DNA from 2 places in the Lysinibacillus sp. JK80 genome. Region 1 is predicted to be linked to the other one. Evidence: riboswitches for the same ligand, from Rfam matches in the RefSeq annotation. Region 1 holds a riboswitch; the other holds the start of a gene.
What was found. Region 1 has a riboswitch for S-adenosylmethionine ahead of HXV90_RS20400 (bifunctional homocysteine S-methyltransferase/methylenetetrahydrofolate reductase). Riboswitches for the same ligand answer to the same signal wherever they lie in the genome.
Positions count from the first base shown of each region.

Region 2: linked by a shared signal. The riboswitch ahead of HXV90_RS13095 (MetQ/NlpA family ABC transporter substrate-binding protein) and the one ahead of HXV90_RS20400 (bifunctional homocysteine S-methyltransferase/methylenetetrahydrofolate reductase) in region 1 are both predicted to bind S-adenosylmethionine.

Region 1 is NZ_CP058997.1:4,065,740-4,073,757, forward strand. Features, by position in the region: gene metH (methionine synthase) at 1-315, opposite strand, end outside; gene HXV90_RS20400 (bifunctional homocysteine S-methyltransferase/methylenetetrahydrofolate reductase) at 308-2,155, opposite strand; SAM riboswitch class I at 2,245-2,345, opposite strand; gene HXV90_RS20405 (protoporphyrinogen oxidase) at 2,445-3,839, opposite strand; gene HXV90_RS20410 (globin-coupled sensor protein) at 4,080-5,372, opposite strand; gene HXV90_RS20415 (tetratricopeptide repeat protein) at 6,003-7,289, opposite strand; gene HXV90_RS20420 (YdcF family protein) at 7,362-8,018, opposite strand, start outside.
Region 2 is NZ_CP058997.1:2,563,694-2,571,711, forward strand. Features, by position in the region: gene HXV90_RS13070 (amino acid permease) at 1-230, opposite strand, end outside; gene HXV90_RS13075 (PucR family transcriptional regulator) at 464-2,032, shown strand; gene HXV90_RS13080 (carbon-nitrogen family hydrolase) at 2,085-2,879, opposite strand; gene HXV90_RS13085 (pyridoxal phosphate-dependent aminotransferase) at 2,976-4,145, shown strand; gene HXV90_RS13090 (PPC domain-containing DNA-binding protein) at 4,191-4,691, opposite strand; SAM riboswitch class I at 4,814-4,918, shown strand; gene HXV90_RS13095 (MetQ/NlpA family ABC transporter substrate-binding protein) at 5,007-5,837, shown strand; gene HXV90_RS13100 (methionine ABC transporter ATP-binding protein) at 5,945-6,970, shown strand; gene HXV90_RS13105 (methionine ABC transporter permease) at 6,963-7,634, shown strand; gene HXV90_RS13110 (enoyl-CoA hydratase/isomerase family protein) at 7,648-8,018, shown strand, end outside.

The DNA of each region.
Region 1 (8,018 bases):
TGCTTGGCGAGCAATTTCCACTGCACGCTTATTAATTTCTTCTGCTTTTGTGCCAAGATCATATTCATTTAACACAAGAGGCGTCCCACCAAATGTATTTGTACAAATAATATCTGCGCCTGCCTCTAAGTATTTATGGTGAATTTTTTCAATGACATCTGGTCTAGTAAGCACAAGATTTTCATTACAGCCATCAAGTTCCTCGCCACCAAAATCCTCTGCTGATAAATTTTCATTTTGTAGCATTGTTCCCATTGCGCCATCAAGAATTAAAATACGTTTCTCTAGTTGCTCTTCAATCGAGTGCTTAGCCATGTATACTTACTCCTTTTTTCTGTTCATCCAATTGCTCTATATATTTCATCAACTCTAGTGTCACGTCGTAACGTAAAAATGGTGTAATAAGGTAAATCCCATTGAAATATTGCGTAGCCACTTCTACTAATTCTTTGGCAATAGCAATCCCTTCCAAGGTTGCCTTTTCTTTATCTTCTCCACATGCTTTCATTCTTGTTAAGGCATCTTCAGATAATTTGATACCTGGCACTTCATGATGTAAAAATTCAGCACTTTTATAACTCGTAACAGGCATAATACCAATGTAAATTGGAGCTTGTAAATGCTTTGTTGCCTCATAAATCTCTACAATTTTCTCTTTCGTATATACTGGTTGAGAAATGAAGTAGTCTGCCCCATGCTCAATTTTCTTCTCCAAGCGTGTCACAGCACGATCTAACACACGGACGTTTGGATTAAATGCAGCAGCAACTGAAAAATTTGCTTTTTTACGAAGTGGCTTACCTGAGAAAGAGACCCCTTCATTTAATTGCTTAATTAATTGAATTAGCTCCATGGAAGATACATCATAAACACTTGTCGCACCTGGGAAATCTCCTACTTTCGTTGGATCACCCGTAACGGCCAACACATCATGAATACCTAAAGCATTTAACCCCATTAAATGAGATTGTAGACCAATTAAATTACGGTCTCGACATGTAATATGAGTTAGTGGGCGTACACCATGTGAGCTCTTCAACAATGCGCCCATTGCAATATTGCTAATACGTGGAGAGGCCAATGAATTGTCTGCCATCATAACTACATCTGCACCTGCATCATATAATTGCTTTGCTCCTTCAAGGAACCCATCAATCTCTAAATGTCTAGGCGTATCCAACTCTACTATGACAGAACGTTCACGTTTAACTTTTTCATGAAGAGGCTCATACTTTGTTGGCTCCGCTTCCCGAACAATCTCAATCTTTTTAGGCTTCGCAAGCTTCTCCTGAACCGGTGATAACTCTTCTAAATACTTCTTTGCTGCTGCAATATGTTTGGGTGTTGTACCACAGCAGCCCCCTATTAAACGTACACCTTGATCACGCAATTCAACAGCCGCTCGACCAAAATAATCAGCTTCTGATTCATAAACGACACGCCCATCCTCTAAGTCCAGTAGTGATGCATTTGGATAGGCCGACATAAATGCCTTATTAGGAAGTTCTACACCTTCAAATGCCTGAATTGTATGGTGTGGACCTAGTCGACAATTGACACCAACAATATCAGCACCTAGGGCTTCAAGCTCATGGAGAGCATTATTTAAAGACATCCCATTTTGTAGAACACCGGGCTCATGCATAGAAACTTGTGCAATAATCGGCAATTTTGTTTTTTCTCGTAGCATCTTTAAGGTTGCTGTTAATTCTTCAAAATCATAATAAGTTTCAAGTAAAAGGCCATCTGGATTCCCTGCAAGTAAGACGCTTGCTTGTTCTTCAATAGTCGCTAATATTTCATCCAAGGTTGCATCACTTTTACGAATTCCCCGAATACCACCAATTGTTCCTAAAACAAATTGACCGCCATCAGCCGCTGCTCGTTTTGCGATGGTGACAGCAGCTTCATTAAATTGTTGGACACGTGATTCCAATCCATAGCGAGCTAATTTAATGGCATTTGCACCGTACGTATTCGTTTGAATGATGTCAGCACCAGCTGCAATATATTCTCTATGAATCTTTTCAATTAACTCGGGTCTCTGAACATTCATTTCCTCATGGCAATACTCCAATCCATAGCCATATAGCACTGTGCCTATTGCACCGTCTGCCGTCAATACATGCGTTTTTAACCTTTCAAGCAATCCCATAAAATTAGCCTCTCTTCCTATGTCTCTATATAATAAAAAGCCTTCTTTCATAAAAAAAGAAGGCTTTAACGATTCATCATTGTTGTTCCTTCTCATCTTCGACTCAACGGTCTTCTGGATTTAGCACCTGACAATAAAGTTGGTTGCTGAAGCTTCAATGGGCCAGTCCCTCTGCTTCTCTTGATAAGAATTAAGTATGAATTTTTTAAATAATTAAAAGAATCATATCGTTTACTGACGAATGAGTCAAGACTATTTCACATAACAAAGTTTTTTTCCACTTAAAACCCTAGAAATTGGCAAGTTCCTTTGCAAGCTCTTCACCAATTTTTTTCCCGTTTTGAATGCAAGCACCAATACCTACGCCAAAATACGAGCACCCTGCAATCGATAAATTAGGATATTTCTCATGTAATTCTTGTAGTAATCCTTGTAATGCTTCACGATGCGCTAGATCATATTTAGGCATTTGATCAATCCATTTTGTTACATTCACAACGGTTGGCTGCTCCTCTATTCCTAGGCTCTTTCTCACATCTTCTAAAGCAACTGCTGCCAATTCTTCATCCGTCATGGCGCGTAGTTGCTCATAGGCTGGATTGATGCTCTTATAAAAGAGTCGCACAAGTAATTTATTTTCTTTCGATGTATGCTTCCATTTACGACTAGTCCAAGTTGCCGCATTACAAGTTACGTCTGAATTATGGGAAACAATATAGCCCGTTCCATCTGCTGGCAATTTAGCGTCTGGCACATCAAAACCTAAATAGATAGTAATCGCTGACGCTGTCGTAAATTGGTCAAAATAGCGGTTTAAAGATTCATCCTGTAGCAGATTTTGTACAGTATGGTTCGGTAATGCTAAAACGACATAATCTGACTCAATAATTTCACCATTAGCTAAGGAAATTGTGTAGTTCTTATCTTGTTTTTGAACATTTAGTGTAGTAACACCCTTGATAATTTCTACATCGGATAAGGTTTGTTCAAGTCGATCAATTAAAGAAGATAAACCATTTTTAAAGGATATAAATTTTTTGTTCGCTGCTTTAACAAATTGCTCACGATTCGCATCAAAGCCTTTAATAATACTTCCAAAATCATTCTTATAATCAATTAAATACGGTAAAGTAGAGCCAATAGAAAGCTGATGTAAATCTCCCGAATAAACACCTGCAAGGACTGGTGCAATTTGGTTTTTCACCAGTTCCTCTCCTAAATAGTAAGTTAAAAATTCACCAATTGAACTTTCCTTTGTGAAGCCATTGTTTGGCAATGTTAAATCCTTCAACGCTTCTTTTTTTCCCTGCTCGGAAATAAGTGTACTTTCCTCTAAGGATGCTACACTCATCGGTATTCCGAAAGTTGAATCTGCCGGAATAGCATGTAACTCATTATTCGTATAAATATAAGAAATACCTGTTTCGTTGTAAACTAATTCCGCCTCAAAATCAAGCTCCTGCACGAGTTCCATAACGCCTTGATGACGGGCTACAATAGAATCAGCACCCGTTTCCATGATGAAACCTTGTTCATGTGCTGAATATAATTTGCCTCCTAAATATGTATTTTTTTCTATAAGCACTAGACGAACATTTAAATTATGTTCCTTCACTTGACGTTGCAAATAATGCATTGTACATAGTCCTGTAATACCGCCGCCTAAAACAACAACTGTTTTCATCATAACCGCCCCTATTATTCATTCTTTCTACAGTATAATCCTTTTTTCATTGAAAATTACGTTAAACCCTTTACAAATTTAGCAAAAATAGAGCTATTTCATCAGTGAAATAGCTCTTACTTTCTGAATCTCTATAAAATTGATCCTCTATAGCGATAACTTCACAACAAACATTTAAATAGGTACTATAGTGTTTATTACGTCTAAAAATATGAAAAATAGAATGTAAATGTTAGTAGTCTATCCTTTTAAATTTTGCGCAAAGCTCGCTAATTTTTCAGCTGAATTTGTTACCTCAGTAAATGAAGTGCCTAATTCACTTAATATGCCTACAATTGCTTGTATTTTTGTTGCCATACACTCATTTTGATCTTTTGCTTCTGTCATGGCTCCCAATATACTCGTAAATTGGCCTTCAGTTTGTAACATATTTTCTTCACCTGCTGCAACTTCATCTTGAATGTTGGTCAAAGAATACTCTAATTTCTCTGTTCGTTCACCTGTCTTTTTCAATAACAAAGCCACCGCTGTAACAGATTCTTTTGTCTGAATTGATAATTTACGTACTTCATCGGCCACTACGCTAAAGCCCTTTCCCGCTTCCCCAGCACGTGCTGCTTCAATTGCAGCATTTAAAGCCAATAGATTCGTTTGATTCGCAATATTGGTCACAACACTCATAATTGTTTCCATTTCCTTAGACATACCTGATAATTGTTCAATATTTTCTTCTATATCATGAAGAGAATGACTAATATTGAGCATATTTTGTGATTGATTTTTTAAACGCTCGCGACCCTCAAGTGCTTGGTTTTCAGCCAGTGTAGACACATCGAGTGATTTTTTTGCCAAATGTTTAATTTCGTCAGATTGCTTACTTAAGCAGCAAAATGAATTATTGGTTTCCTGCGAGATAGCTGCAAGTGCTTCCGAAGAATCTACAATCTGTCGTTCAATCGCTTCTTTTTCATGAACCATTTTTTCTTTCAGTTGTTCCACAGTGTTTTCAAAAGCTTCTAAAACGAGTTGTTGCTCAAAATTACAAATTTTCGATATAGCTCTGATCGTATTAAATTGATCTTGTGGAAATTCTATATTTTTTTCGACTAAATCAATAAATGATATCGATAAATCTTGGAATGCGCAGATATACCACTGTGTTCTAAGCCCAATGTGGACATGCACCTTTGCAATTTTTACACGCCTTTGGTAATACATCTCATCAATGGTTCCGTTAAACATTTCAATAATATGTTGCCGTAATGTTACTTTAAGCTTTTCTACAGAACTATGATGACTGATAATATCTACCAAATGATGCTCTGTTCCAATCATGTTGTAAAAACGGTTTACGATGTGATCTACATTATCCATAACTATTGGCTGGAAAGCTTTTAAATATTGTAAGTCGTTCTTCGTTAAGTTCAGCATTTCAATTTGCTTCGCCATCGATTGACGAGAGGACAAATCCATTTTCACTGTGTATTGCTGTAAATCCAATACCTTCGTCTTTCTTTGTTTTTGAAAAATCACACATCTTCCCTCTTTCATTCCGTTTACTTTCATCAGGCTGAGAAACATCAAATCCCTTTTAACATATTGATGGATACACGAAAAAATACCGATAAAATCTGATTAGTCAGATTTAATGGTTACATTCGATAGCGCAATTCCGTATGACAAACTTCCTCCAAAAGTATGTCGGGTACCCATTTGCTCAATTTATCCTAAGGTCATTTGCTCTCAGCAAACAGATATAGTCCCTACATGACTAACAGTAAATTATTTACGTATGCTTCTTTTCAAAATCACTCATTTACATTAATCATTTTATAAATGACTGTCAATCTTATTAATACCATTTTTTTACACAAAATGTATAAAAAGTCCTTGTTGTTAAATAAAGCGTAATAAACTATAAAAAAGCTACCACAATATTATTGGGTAGCTTTTTTAACTATTTTTTTGTTTATTATGCTTACTTGCTTTATATTTATTCTACTTTTTTATCGATCGTCTTCAAATTTCACTATACTAATATTTTTTATCCTCAATCATGATCTATCTAAATACTCGTAAAAAGCAGTATGATTTAGACTAAAATACCCATATACCCTAGCATTATAAATCATTCTAAAAGCCTATGTTTTTTTAACACTAAATTTACAATCCTTTAAGTTCCTGTAATATTTTAGCCGCTTCTTCGGATCCTGCATCTGCCGCGAGTCCATACCATTTAATAGCTTCTTTCAGATTTCTATCTAACCCTGTATCTTTATTAAAAATATGCCCCAATTGTAGCTTGGCTTCCACATCTCCTTGAAGTGCAGCCTGCTTAAACCAATGAATACCTTTTTCGAGATTGCGTATTCCTGCCAGACCATTACTCCATATATAACCTAAATCATAAAAGGCGTCTACATGATATTGCTCCGCAGCTCTTTCATACCAAAACAGACCACGATTGACATCTTTCGCTTGGCATAAGCGCCCCTCTAAATAAATTCCACCAAGTCGATATTGTGCTTCCACATACCCTGCCTCAGCTGATTTTTTATAGGCGTTAAAAGCTTCTTTCTCATCTACCTCAACGCCTAACCCCTGCTCATAAATTATTCCTAACGTAAACATTGCCTCTGCCACATTCTTTTGTGCAGCATAATCAAACCATTTTTTTGCTAATGTATAATTCGTTGCTACGCCCTCGCCATTAAAGTACATATCTGCTAAATTATTGGCAGCGTCCGCATGTCCCTGCAAAGCTGCTTTTTCATAGTATGAAAAGGCAAGGGAATAATTTTCCTCCATACCTATGCCTCCAAAGCAAAAATTCCCAAGCATATATTGAGCATCTGCATTTCCCTGGGCAGCGGCTAGCTCAAACCATTTCAATGATTTTTCAGGTTGAAAATGTTTACCCTCTCTAGAATTATAGTATTCACCCAGTTGATATTGGGCATCCCCATCCTGCTCTTCAACCGCTTCTTTATACAAATCAATAATGAGCTCATGATCTAAGTCCTCTTCATCTAGAGCAGCAACTTGTTCATCTTGATGGCGTAAATACCACTCTACAATATCAAGCACATCATCTACTACTTCTATACTGTTTTTTAACTTTTCTAGCGAAGAAATTTGCCAAATGAGTATATAGATAGGCTGTGGAATGGCATCGCGCAAGACATCATCATATTCTGCCAACAGCGTTAATACATTCTCCTGTATCGATTGAGATTGCACTGTATGGACAATCTGTAAATGACGTTGTTGCTGTTCTTTTAATAACCCTCGTACTACTTGATACAGTATTTTCTGCAAGGCTGTTAGGTTAACTTCAGCGAATGTAAGTAATTTTATATTTTGAGCAAACCACTGATCTTGAGTTTGTGTAGGATTTTGTAGGGAAATTATTCGTTCTTTATTTCGCTTGGCTAAAATTTGCTCGTACATTATTTTCCTCCCTTGCACACTATGTAAAAAAACTGCCTTACCACTATTATATGGAAGACAGTTGAAGTTTGGTTACACATATGCTCTCAATAGTAAGCCTACGAATAGCGTAATAATTAAAAATACTGTGACATGGGTCCATTTATACATGGCTAATAAACCTATAAATTCTCGTGTGAATGCATTAGGAACATAGTAAAAAGCAGTTTTTGAACCAATCCCCTCAGCATCTAATGCTGCTTTCCTAGCATAAATACTTGCGCGAAACACATGGAAATTATTCGTAACAAAAATGGAACGATAGTTCTCTTCATGAGAATGGTGGTCCATTATTTGCTTTGAAAAGATCATATTTTGTTCTGTATTGGCTGAACAATCCTCCATAATTATCTTGTCAGTCGGAATATGATGTACTTCTATTAGGTATTGTTTCATTGCATATGCTTCTGATACCTTTTCATCATTTCCTTGACCACCAGAGACAATGATATAAGGCTTCATCTCATACTTTATATATTGCTTTACTGCTTCATCTAAACGGCTTGCTAAAAGTGGAGGTACTCTATCGCCAATTAATCCTGAACCTAATGCAATAATGTAATTTGGTTTATAACGTATTGGTGTAAGAAGATACAATATTGAATAAGCAAGGACACTAGTGTATAAGAACATTGTATAACCAAAAATCAAAAACGCATAGAAGAAAAGAATATGCCAAAATACATTTTC
Region 2 (8,018 bases), 1.5 Mb from region 1:
TGAGCAAACGATCCACTCGTTGGATTGACTGCCGCCATCTCACCTAGCATACGCATAACTAATACAACGATAATTCCTGCAAATATATACGATAAAATTGCCCCTGGACCAGCTAGGTTAATGACCGAGCCACTCCCCATAAATAGTCCAGCACCGATTACACCGGCAATCGCAATCATCGTCATATGCCGCTTCTTTAATCCTCTTTGTAAATGCGTTTGTTGCCCCATATCTGTCACCTCTTTTAGTAGATTGCTTGATCGCTTACAAAAATCTTACATCTTTCATAACGTTGAAGTAATAGACAAACTGTAAAATTCTATACTTTTGTTTTATACATAATGTAAAATAGACTAAATATTCTTAAAATAATTTTTAAACGATTTTATGAGTAAATTTTTAGCGCCAAGCAGAAATTATTGAATTCCAACCACAGACACGCATGTCAAAAGGAGGGGCAAAAATGAGCCCATTTCAACTAAAAGTACTAGACGTTTTACAGAATAAATATTTTCAAAATGCAGAGGTAGTTGCAGGTCATGAGGGATTAACAAGGAGCGTTAAATGGGCACATGTACTAGAAATCATACATGTTGATAATTTTTTAGTTGGTGAAGAGTTAGTATTAACTACAGGGCTTAGTCTCCAACATAGTATTGAGGACTTTGTATCCTTTATAGAAGCCATCATTCAAAAAAATTGTGCAGCACTTTGTATTGAATATGGCACCTCTATTCAAGCAGTACCTGAAGCGATTTTAACACTTGCCAACCGCCACCAGTTTCCTATTATTGTTTTCCATGAAGCAGTTCCTTTTGTTCGTATTACACAGGATTTACATAGTCAAATTATCAATCAGCAATATCTATTGATTTCTTCACTAGAAGCTTACTCACAAACATTGAACAAAAATGCAGTATTGGGACAAAATACGGACGATATTTTACAAAATATGTTTAATGAATTGAAAATACAAATTATGTTTTCCATTAAGGGAAGAGAACCTGTCTTTTTCCCGAATATGGCTCATAAAAAGCGGCAGCAATTCCTAACATTGAATACATCGTCTCAGCAATTTAAACATGAGCCTATTTTTCTATTTGATCAACATTATGCCGATTTATCAATTTATCGAGAAGATGGGCTTTTCTCCGAATTTGAATTATTAATATTAGATCGCACGGCAACAGCGTTGGCACAGCTTTTAATGCGAGAGTTCTATATTGAGGAAAAAAAGAATATTGAGGATGCTTCGATTTTAGCTGATTGGATTGATCAAAAACTATCTAAGGAGGAAATCTATAAATTTATCGTTACACATTATACTAACTATACACAATCCAGTGGCACTGTCTTTATTTTGGCTTCTCCTAATACCTTGACAAAGGCACAGGAGGATGTAGTCTATAGTAAGCTTTATTATCGTAATCTCTTTGAGCAACATGGCTTTATTCCATTTTTATTTGAAAGAAAAAGCTATGTTATTTTTATTTTACTGCATACAAAAGATAGTAAAGCCATTCGTGATATGTTAAACAACATGTTTTCCTCTTTGGTCAAAACTGAATTTTATAAAAAGCAGCAGGCACAAGGTTATCAGATAGCTATTGGGAAGGTCGTTTGTGATGTGGATAAAATTCCTAAAAGCTATCAAACTGCACTGGAAACCTTATATATTTGTCGAAAAGTACAAACGTCCTCGTTCTTTTATGATGATCTGCATTTATATCATTTAATCTATAAATTACAAATGCAGGTGGATTTACAGGAAGTGATTTACGACTATTTACAGCCCGTTATTGAATACGATGAAAAATATAATAGTAAGCTTCTCGAAACATTGCAGGTGTATTTACAAACAAATGGCTCTAAACAGCAAACAGCGAATCAATTGTTTATTGTTCGTCAAACACTCTATCACCGCTTAAAAAAGCTTGAAAGTTTACTTGGTAAAAATTTTATGAACGGGCATAACCGCATTACACTTGAATTTATGCTACTAGCCAATTCATTAATCGAGGATAAGAGCTAGAAAAAAGTTGGCACGCTTAAAAGGTTAACTCCCCTCCTAAGCGTGCCCTTTATTACCCTTTCACAACTACATCGTGATACAGTCCTGGTCTACGATCATCGTAAACAGGAATTCTTCCACGTACTTCATCGACAATAGAAAAGTCTACATCGATCACTGCTACTTCCTCATCCTCAGCACCTACCCATAATACTTCTCCCCAAGGCTGAATAATCATAGACTGCCCATTAAAATTTTCTACCTTTTTCGAAATACGATTTACTGCAATGACAAAGCATTGATTTTCAATTGCACGAGCCTGTAGCAACGTTTTCCAATGGTCAATCCTTGGAGTTGGCCACTGCGCTGGTACAAATAATACCTTTGCTCCTTGTAATGCATGTGCACGTAACCATTCTGGGAAGCGAATATCATAGCAAATGACACCAGCAGCTTCAATATCATCTAAAGCAAAACGATTCATTTCATCCCCTGCTTCCAAGTAAAGATGCTCGTCCATTAAACGGAAAAGATGTGCCTTGCTATATTCCCCAACAAGTTCTCCATTACGATCAAAGGTATACATCGTATTATAAAATTTATCGCCTTTCTTTGTTGAAACAGAGCCCCCTACAATATGTACATCAAGTTCCTTAGCAAGTTTAGCCAAAAAGGCCTTTGTCCGCTCACCATTGATATCTGCTAGCTCAGGCAGTTTCTCTAAAGCATAGCCTGTATTCCACATTTCAGGTAACACTATGATTTCTGCCCCATTTTTTGCAGCTTCACGAATCTTATCCTCGGCACGTTCAAAATTTTCTTCAACTTTGCCAAAGCCAACATTTAATTGAATACAACCGATTTTCATCTCTATTCCTCCTCTAGACAATTAACAGAAAAAGTAATACTATTTGCTTCATATTCTTCAATAATAATTATTATATTCTGAAAAAGGTGATCATGCATGGAATTCTCTAAAAAACTACAGCAACTACCCACTCAATTTTTTGCAGCACTCGTTCAAAAAGTAAACTTGGCTCTAGAAGAAGGGCGTGATGTCATTAACCTTGGGCAAGGAAATCCCGATCAGCCAACGCCTATTCACATCATTCAAGCATTACAGGAAGCAGCTGAAAATCCTCAAAACCACAAATATTCACCATTTAGAGGTCTCGCTGAATTACGCCAAGCTGCTGCGGACTTTTATCAACGTGAATATCAGGTAGAACTAAATCCAGATACAGAGGTAGCGATTCTTGGTGGAACAAAAATTGGTCTAGTTGAGCTACCTTTAGCTGTGTTAAACCCTGGTGACACGATGCTCTTACCAGATCCTGGCTATCCAGATTACCTATCAGGTGTTGTACTAGGAGACGTCAATTTTGAAGTAATGCCCCTTTTTGCTGAAAATGATTTCTTACCTGATTATCATGCATTACCTGATGAAGTGAAAGAAAAAGCAAAGCTTCTTTACTTAAATTACCCGAACAACCCTACAGGTGGTACAGCATCACTTGCGTTTTTTGAAGAGACCGTTCGCTTTGCGAAGGAGCACAATATTATCGTATCACATGATTTTGCTTATGGGGCAATAGGATTTGACGGTAATAAACCAGTTAGCTTCCTTCAAGCAAAGGGTGCAAAAGAAGTAGGAGTTGAAATGTATACATTATCGAAAACCTATAATATGGCTGGCTGGCGTATAGGCTTCGCTGTAGGGAATGCCGAGATTATTGCTGCTATTAATCTAATCCAGGATCATCTGTTTTGTAGTCAATTCCCTGCCATTCAACAAGCCGCAGCAGTAGCACTGACGGCTTCCCAACAATGTGCATGTGAACTACGAGCTACTTATGAGCGTCGCCGCAATGTACTCATTGAAGAAGCTCGAAGAATTGGCTGGCATGTTACGGCTCCAAAAGGCTCCTTCTTCGCATGGCTCCCTGTACCATTAGGCTATACAAGTGAACAGTTTGCTGATCTTTTGCTCGAAAAAGCTGATATCGCTGTAGCAGCAGGTAATGGCTTCGGTCAATATGGTGAAGGCTATGTTCGCGTAGGATTGCTGGTTAGTGAGGAGCGCTTACGTGAAGCAATCCATAGAATCGAGCAATTACAATTGTTTAAAAGATAATGACGCCATATCCTGTAGCTATCCCTAGCTACAGGATTATTACTATTATTCAATTTTCCTTGGTTGCCCTAAACCATTTTCTAATGGATAAAATTGAACATGACCTGTTTCATCATCCCATTTTCGAATATGTTGAATCCCTTGTACCTCTGCCAACACGATATCAGCAGTAATAACAGGGTTGCCCCCTTTTATTAAATGCCCACCTGATACAACACCCCATTGATCGCTCATAGAACCATGGAAATGTGTCTCATATCCACCATCTCGCTTACACACCACACCTGAACCTTGAATAAATTCTAATGGTCCCTCTTTTTCAATCACATCACTAAAACGAACTTGAATTTGAACTGTTGCATCTGGCACTAAATAAACAAAGCTACTTTTTTGAAAGCTGCCAATACAGCTTACAATTGTTGCTGACTCTATACTATTCTCTTCGCAAAGCGCTTCAATCCCTTCAATGATATCTGTTCCCGTTAGAAAACGAGCACTAATAACCTTACCAAATGAACCTATACCATAATTAACTCTTACAGACATTGTTATCCCTCTTTTGCGTCGAAATATTATAATTATATAAAAAATTTAAAAATTATTTATTGACTTACTATACCCTATAAATTATATTAGTTCTATCGGAATTACAAAAAAATATTATAAATCTCTTATCAAGAGTAGCTGAGGGACTGGCCCTATGAAGCTCGGCAACCTCCTTTTTAAAGGAAGGTGCTAAATCCTGCAAACGATCTTCGTTTGATAGATAAGAGAGGACATCTTTTCATGAGCCTCTCTTAATTTGTAAGAGAGTTTTTTTATTTTCAAAAAACCGATAAAAACAATCTTGGAGGTATTTTCATGAAAAAGAAAAATAAATTTTTAGTAGGTTTAGCAAGTTTAACATTAGTAGCGGCTTTAGCAGGCTGTGGCTCTAAAGAAGATAGTAAAAGCCAAGCTGAAGGAATTGATGAAAAGAAAATCGTTGTAGGCGTCACTTCTGGTCCACACGAACAAATTGCAGAAGTAGCCGCTAAAGTAGCAAAAGAAAATGGGCTAAAAGTTGAACTAAAATCATTTTCTGACTATGTTTTACCTAATACATCCTTAGCTGAAGGTGATCTTGATGCGAACAGCTATCAACACGAGCCTTTCCTAGATACATTTAATAAAGACCATGATACAGATTTAGTACCAGTGGGCAAGACGATTTTAAATCCAATGGGTATCTACTCTGAAAAATATAAATCCTTTGATGACATTCCTGACGGTGCAACGTTTGGCCTACCAAATGACCCAACGAATGGAGCACGTGCCCTCTTTGTTTTACAGGAAGCTGGCTATATTAAGTTAAAAGAGGGTGCAGACTTAACAGCCTCGATCCGTGATGTAGAAGAAAACATAAAGAATTTAAAATTCATTGAATTAGAGGCAGCTCAAATTCCTAAACAACTTAGTGAAGTAGATGTAGCAGCTATTAATACAAACTTTGCACTAGAGGCTGGCATTAACCCTAAAGATGACTCTATTTTATTGGAATCTACTGATTCTCCATACGTGAACTATATTGTTGTACGTGCTGAAAATGAAAATGATCCAACAATTAAAAAGTTCGTTGAGGCTTACCAATCTGACGAAGTGCGTCAATTCATCGAAGAGGAATTCAAAGGTTCTGTAATCCCTAGCTGGTAATATGTTCAGAAAGCTTCTATAAAGCCGAAGAATCTGCTGAAATTCCCCAATGGGAAGACGAGCAGATTCTTGCTTTTTAGAAGGTTGAGAAAGGAGCAAACAATCGCATGATTCAATTACAAAATATCTCAAAAGAATTTAAATCGAAAAAAGGCATCATAAAAGCTGTGGATGGCATCAACCTTCACGTAAAAAGGGGACAAATTCATGGTGTAATCGGCTATAGTGGTGCTGGTAAAAGTACACTCATTCGTTGCGTTAATCTACTAGAACGTCCTACAGCAGGAAAAGTAGTGATAGACAATGTAGACATTACGACCCTTTCTCTTCACGAATTACGTCAAACACGCCAAAAAATCGGGATGATCTTCCAGCACTTTAATCTCTTAAAAACAGCAACAGTTTACAATAATATTGCAGTTCCCTTAAAGCTACTAGGCTATAAAGAGGCGGAAGTAAAAAACCGAGTAGCTAAGTATGCTGAAATTGTCGGTTTAACAGATAAACTAGATAGTTACCCAAATCAACTTTCAGGTGGTCAAAAACAGCGTGTGGCTATTGCACGTGCCTTAGCACAGGAACCAGAGATTTTACTTAGTGACGAAGCAACAAGTGCACTTGATCCTGAGACAACGGAAGCCATTCTTGAATTGTTGTTAAAAATTAATCGTGAATTAGGCATTACGATTCTGCTCATCACACATGAAATGAATGTAATTCAAAAAATTTGCGATGAGGTTTCTGTTCTAGAATCAGGGAAAGTTGTGGAATTTGGCACAGCGATTGAACTTTTTGCGAAACCGAAGCACCCTACAACGCGAAAGTTTTTGAATACAATTTCACAACGTAATTTATCCCCTTCTCTTATTGAGCAATTAAATGTTTCAGGAAGTGTAATCCGTTTAACATTCCTTGGTGAAAGTACTGGTAAGCCATTATTAGCAGAAGTCACTAAGGTATATGATGTGCAACCAAATATTTTAACAGCTAATATTATTGAATTAAAAAACGGTATTGTCGGCAATATTGTGGTGCATTTACATGGCGAAACGCAGATTGTCCAAAAGGCGTTAACGTATTTTTCAGAAAATGGCGTGGCAGTGGAAGAATTAGGAGGTGCGTTCAATGAGTAGTATCCAAAGCTTCTTTACAGATTGGTCAGATGTTATTGGCAAAGCAATTATCGAAACATTTCAAATGGTCGGAATTTCATTATTTTTCTCCATTCTGATTGGCATTCCATTAGGGCTATTAATCGTTTTAACACGACCAGGACAATCCTTTGAAAATAAATTTTTCTATCAGTTTTTTAATCTATTTATCAATATTGTTCGCTCTGTTCCATTTATCATTTTACTATTCTTCATCTTACCTTTTACCAAGTTAATTGTAGGTACAACAATTGGTGTTAAAGGTGTAATCGTTCCACTAGTTGTTTACACAGCTCCTTATATTGCACGACTGATGGAGTCTGCGCTTTTAGAAGTGGATTCCGGAGTAGTAGAAGCCTACACAGCCATGGGTATTAAACGTCGCCATATCATTTGGCATGTCCTATTACGTGAAGCGCGACCATCTATTATTTTAGGCTTAACAATTGCCACAATAGGATTAATTGGTGCAACAGCAATGGCAGGAATGGTTGGTGCTGGCGGTTTAGGTGACCTTGCCTATCGTTATGGTCATTTGCGCTATGAGGTTGATGTGATGTATGCAACTGTCTTTATCTTAATCATCCTTGTGCAGAGCATTCAATCCATTGGTAACCGCTTCGCCGCGAAGTTGAAAAAAGATTAAGAGGAGAATGAAGATGACAAACGAAATTTATGTAGAGAAAAATGGCTATATTGCAACGTTAGTATTAAACCGCCCGGATAAACGGAATTCTTTATCAAGGGCAATGTTTCAAGCCATAGTAGACCAACTAGAGCTGCTCCGTATAGATTCTTCCATCAAACTTTTAATTGTTCGCGGTGTCAATGAAGTAGCCTTTTCTTCCGGTGCAGATATTAGCGAGTTTTTAGATGTTCGTTATGCTACAGACAATGCTAAAGCCTATAATGAATTGGCTCTAAAGGCGATCGATGCTCTCTATAAATTTCCACACCCGACAATTGCTATGATTCAGGGCTTAGCAATTGGTGGTGGCTTAGAGTTAGCAAATGCTTGTGATTTTAGAAT